DNA from 2 places in the Streptacidiphilus sp. MAP5-3 genome. Region 2 is predicted to be linked to the other one. Evidence: riboswitches for the same ligand, from Rfam matches in the RefSeq annotation. Region 2 holds a riboswitch; the other holds the start of a gene.
The links. A riboswitch is a leader RNA that binds a small molecule or an ion and turns the genes downstream of it on or off. The one in region 2 is predicted to bind magnesium.
Positions count from the first base shown of each region.

Region 1: another riboswitch for magnesium. It lies ahead of ABH928_RS12915 (NRAMP family divalent metal transporter); the one in region 2 lies ahead of ABH928_RS32870 (hypothetical protein).

Region 1 covers NZ_JBGCCL010000006.1:282,987-285,372, forward strand. The annotation lists gene ABH928_RS12915 (NRAMP family divalent metal transporter) at 1-1,218, opposite strand, end outside; M-box (ykoK) riboswitch at 1,491-1,682, opposite strand; gene ABH928_RS12920 (HAD-IC family P-type ATPase) at 1,910-2,386, shown strand, end outside.
Region 2 covers NZ_JBGCCL010000036.1:48,758-51,143, forward strand. The annotation lists gene ABH928_RS32860 (hypothetical protein) at 1-20, opposite strand, end outside; gene ABH928_RS32865 (helix-turn-helix domain-containing protein) at 118-513, opposite strand; gene ABH928_RS32870 (hypothetical protein) at 543-878, opposite strand; M-box (ykoK) riboswitch at 1,281-1,459, opposite strand; M-box (ykoK) riboswitch at 1,673-1,852, shown strand; gene ABH928_RS32875 (MgtC/SapB family protein) at 2,233-2,386, shown strand, end outside.

The sequences.
Region 1 (2,386 bases), on a different contig from region 2:
CAGCAGCACGCCCGCGAGGGTCTGCACGCCCTCGGTGAGGAGTCCCAGCGGCGAGCCGGGGATCAGCACGATGCCGGCGGCCAGGGCGACGAGGCCGGCGTAGACGGCGTAGAAGCCCTTGGCACCCTTGACGCCGCGGTGGAGCGAGTGCTTGATGCCGAAGACGTCACCGATGGCGTAGGCCGTGGAGAGCGAGACCGCGAAGGCGCCGATGATCGAGGCGTCCAGCAGCGCGACGGCGAAGAGGACACCGGCGACCTTGCCCGCGTGGGCGGCGATGCCGGAGGCCAGGCCCGCAGTGTCGGTGAAGTTGCCGAAGCCCTTGGTGCCCGCGAAGGCGGCGGCGGTGGCGCCCATCAGCGCCGCACCACCGATGACCACGATCACGATGCCGATCCAGAGGTCGGCCTTCTCGTACTTCATGAAGCGGGGGGTGATCCGCTTGTCGATGACGTAGCTCTGCTGGAAGAAGAGCTGCCACGGGGCGACGGTGGTGCCGACGATGCCGATGATCAGCAGCATCACGGTGGCCAGCTGGCCCTGGCCGCCCGGCAGGTTCGGGACCACGAAGTCCTGCGCCATCTGCGAGGTCTTCGGGTGAACCATGAAGTAGATCGGGACCAGCAGCAGCGATCCGGCACAGAGCGCGATCGCGATCCGCTCGAAGCGCTGGAACGACCCGGTGAACGCGGAGGCGACGATGATCGCGGCGGCGAGCACCACGGCGGCGGCCTTGGGCAGCCCCAGGTAGCCGGCGGCCAGGGTGATCCCGATGAACTCGGTGACCAGCGTCAGCGCGTTGAGGATGAACAGGTCGATGACGCTGAACGCGCCCCAGAACTTGCCGAACCGCTCCAGGATGAGCCGGGCGTGGCCGACGCCGGTGACCGCGCCGAGGCGGAGCACCATCTCCTGGTTCACGTAGAGGACCGGGACCAGCAGCAGCAGCGTCCACAGCAGGTGGGTGCCGTAGTTCTGGCCCGCCTGGCCGTAGGTGGCGAAGGCGCCGGCGTCGTTGTCGCCGACCATCACGATCAGGCCGGGGCCGACGATCGCGAGCAGCGTCTTGAGCTTGGCGGACAGGCCGCGGCGGTCGCCGTGGTCGTCCAGCTTGATGGTGCCGAGCGCGCCGCGGATGTCGCCGAGGTGCGCGTCGTCCAGCACCGCGGTGGTGCGGGCGGCGTCGCCCTGGACCTTCGGGTCGATCGTGGTGGTCATGATGGTCCCTCCCTGTGGCCGTGAAGGCCGATCGGAGGGCATGCAGCATCCATCCACCCTGCGAGCGTCCGCGCGCGCAGAAGGATCAAGGATCAGCAGGTGGTTACCGCATGCCGAAAGAAGACGAGGTCAAGCGGATGTGGGGCCGTTTATGGCCCGGGCTACTCGGACTGCAGTCCACTGCTTCTCGCCTCCCTCCGGTCGTGACGCGTCGCGCGTCGCAGCGGCAGGGGGCACACCGAACCCGGACCAATACGGCATCAGCCGTGTCCGGCACACCCCAACTCGTCAGAGCTTTGGCACTCCACGGCGTAGCGCGAGGCCTGTTCTGGGACAGGTCCGCCTGCGCAGCCACTTGGCCTCAACCCTTAGGTCGGGAGGAGGTGTCCTGATCCGGAGCGTCTCTCGACGGTTGGGATCAGTGGCCTGTGTCCGTGGAGACGCCTCACCGAACGAGGTGTCTCATGAATGAACATTCATATGATGGCCCTTGCGTAAGGGCACTGTCAAATGCTTACGGGCTGCGCGTTTACGCTGGTGCCGAAGTGGAGATGGGGAGGCAGCGCTGACCGGTCCGACTGATCTGCGGGCACGCCGGGACCGCCGCAAGGACGGTGCTCCCGCCCTTTCCGCTGACCAGGTTCCCCTGGCTGCCTCGGCCCCGTCCGCCCGGCGCGTGGATCCCCGCGAGGTGAGCGCACTGAGCGAACTGACGGATCTTCAGGTGCTGCGGGCGCTCGGGACGAGCCGGAGGGGGCTGCCCGAGGAGACCGCCGAACTGTGGCTCGCCGCGCACGGCGAGAACACCCTGCCGCTGCCGCCGCGTCCGACCCGTACCCGGCGGGTCGCGCTGCTGCTCCGTGACCCCTACACGATGACCCTCTGTCTCCTGGCCGGAGCGACGGCCGTCTCCGGGGCCTTCACCAGCACCGCGGTCCTGCTGCTGCTGATCACCGCGGGCTGTGCGCTGCGCCTGGTGGGCGAGTTGCGGGCGGAGCGCGAGACCGCCGCGCTGCGGCGATTCGTCGACGTGGGCAGCACGGCGACGGTGCTGCGCCGTCGGCCGGCGCCGTCACCGGCGTCACGGTCGGGGTCACGGTCTGGGTCATCGGTCGAACGGGAGTTGCCGTTCGACCAGTTCGTCCCCGGTGACGTGGTGCGGCTGGTT
Region 2 (2,386 bases):
AGGGCAGGAAGCGTGTTCACAGGACCACGGTACACAATCATCTTCGCATCCGTGAAGATGAGAAGACAGATGCCCGAGCCTTCTACCTGCAACAACGTCGCAGTTGCGCCGCCGCGGCTACGGCGCGGGGTCGTACTTGTACCCCACGCCGCGCACGGTGGCCAGCATCCACCGGTACGGATCGCCCAGTTTCCGGCGCAGCCGGGCGACATGGACGTCGACGGTCCGGCCGTCGTCGACGTCCGGCTGCTCCCAGACGAGTTCCAGCAGCTGGGTGCGCGAGAAGACCAGCTCCGCGTTGACGACCAGATGGGCCAGCAGGTCGAACTGACGCCGGGTCAGGTCCAGGGGCCGCCCGCCGGCGACGGCCCGGCGGCGCCGCCGGTCGACCTCGATGCGTGGCGGGACCGCCACCGGGACCGGTGGCCTGCGGCCGGCCGAAGGCAGGCGGGTCGGCGGGATGGCAGCGGACAGCTCGCGGTGCTGGTGTGCGCGCTGATAGGTGACCGTCACGGGGGGGTCCTTCCGGGTAGGTGATGGGCTCAGCGGCGTGCGACGGCGTTGCGCGGGCCGCGTGGGCCGTGGCGCTCCGCTCGGGCGCAGATCGCGCGGGCGGCGGAGAGCGGCAGGTCGAGGTGGGGCGCGAGCCACTCCGGGCGGTGGCCCTGGGCGGCCAGGATGTACGCGGCGTGGACCCGCGCGTCGTAGGCCACCTCGGCGGAGGTGGTCGCGGCGAAGTCGTGCGGGTCGAGCAGGTAGACGCGCTCGACGCCGTCGTGGAGGGCGAGGCGCAGTGTCCCGTACGCGGTCGAAGGCTCGGCGGCGGTGGTATGCAGCGCGGTGACGGTGGCCTGGGCGAGCGACGCCTCGGCGGACACGGCGGGAGGCCCTGATGTGCCGGAGTCGGCCGAGCGCGCCGCGCACTACGTCATGCAGTACGTCGTGCGGGCGACGGCCGGACGTCTGCGGGGTGGTGTGCGGGCTGGTGTGCGGGGTGTGCGGGCGAAAGGACATCACGGTCATGACGAAGAGGCTCCTTCTGGGCAGGCGTGCCCGCGCCACGACGCCGTCGACGGCGTGGCGGACGGCGCGGGCGTGCGGTCAGCGGTGAACGCGGGCCGGACCAGGCTCGGCGGGATGGCCGGGCAGGGGTCGGCCCGGACATGGACTCGGACTGTCGTCCATGACTTCGCCTCCTTCCGGCCGTGGTGCGCGTGGCACCGATGCGACGCGGCAAGGAGCGGACCGGCTGTGAGAGACCGCGACAGGACGCGGTAGCCGGAACACCCCAACTCGTCAGAGCTTTGGCACTCCACGGCGTGATCCCAAGTGCGCTGACTGGGAAGCCACTTGGCCTCAACCCTTAGGTCGGGAGGAGGTGTCCTGATCCGGAGCGTCTCTCGACGGGTGGGATCAGTGGCCTGTGTCCGTGAAGACGCCTCACCGAACGAGGTGCCCTCTTCGTTTCAACGCCCTCAGCATAGATCAGTGATTCGGTGGTGAAGCAAGTTCCCGGATTCTTTGACGTGTTGTTGTCGCCGTTGTCCGGTGACTTCTGTGGCTGACGGGAATTCATTCCTCCGTCCACCTGCGACCGATGTGCAACTGCCGGAGCGGCTGATTGTTACGTGCCGGGTTGACTTTCCCCCGCGTGGGTCGGTTCACTTCTCCTGCGACACCTCGTTCGGTGAGGCGTCTGCACGGACACAGGCCACTGACCCGACGACGTCGAGAGACGCCCAGGGTCAGGACACCTCTTCCCGGCTTAAGGGTTGAGGCCAAGTGGCTTCCCGCCCGACCGATGGGCGGGACACGCCGTGCAGTGCCGAAGCTCTTACGTGGGAGGTGTCGGTGTTCCGCACGGGAGTGCGCTGACCTGGGGAGGTGGGGCCTGATGAAACCTGGCAGTAGTCCGCATCCGCGCTCGACCGGTCCCGCAGCAGGCAGTTCCTGACACACGGGTACGCACACGCATGGCCTGATCCGGTCATTTCGCCGTTCCGGCCACGGGTGTGAATTTGTGCTGCCCGCATTCGGTCCGAGGAATTTCCCGATCCTTCCGCCAGGTCCGCTTTTCGTCTGCCCACGTGACGGGGGGGAGACGTCCCGCCGACGTGCCGACGTCTGGAGTTCCCCAGCAGGACGGCTCCGACCACGCATACTCGGCCCGACCACGCAAACGAACCACCTAACACGAGCCACCGAACACGAACCACCGAAGGAGTCCGGGCTGTGCAGTCCCTGACCACCGCCGAATTCCTGATCCGTCTCGGCACCGGCGTCGGCTGCGGCGCACTGATCGGCGTCGAACGACAGTGGCGCGCCCGGATGGCCGGGCTGCGCACCAACGCGCTGGTCGCCACCGGCGCGACGCTGTTCGTCCTCT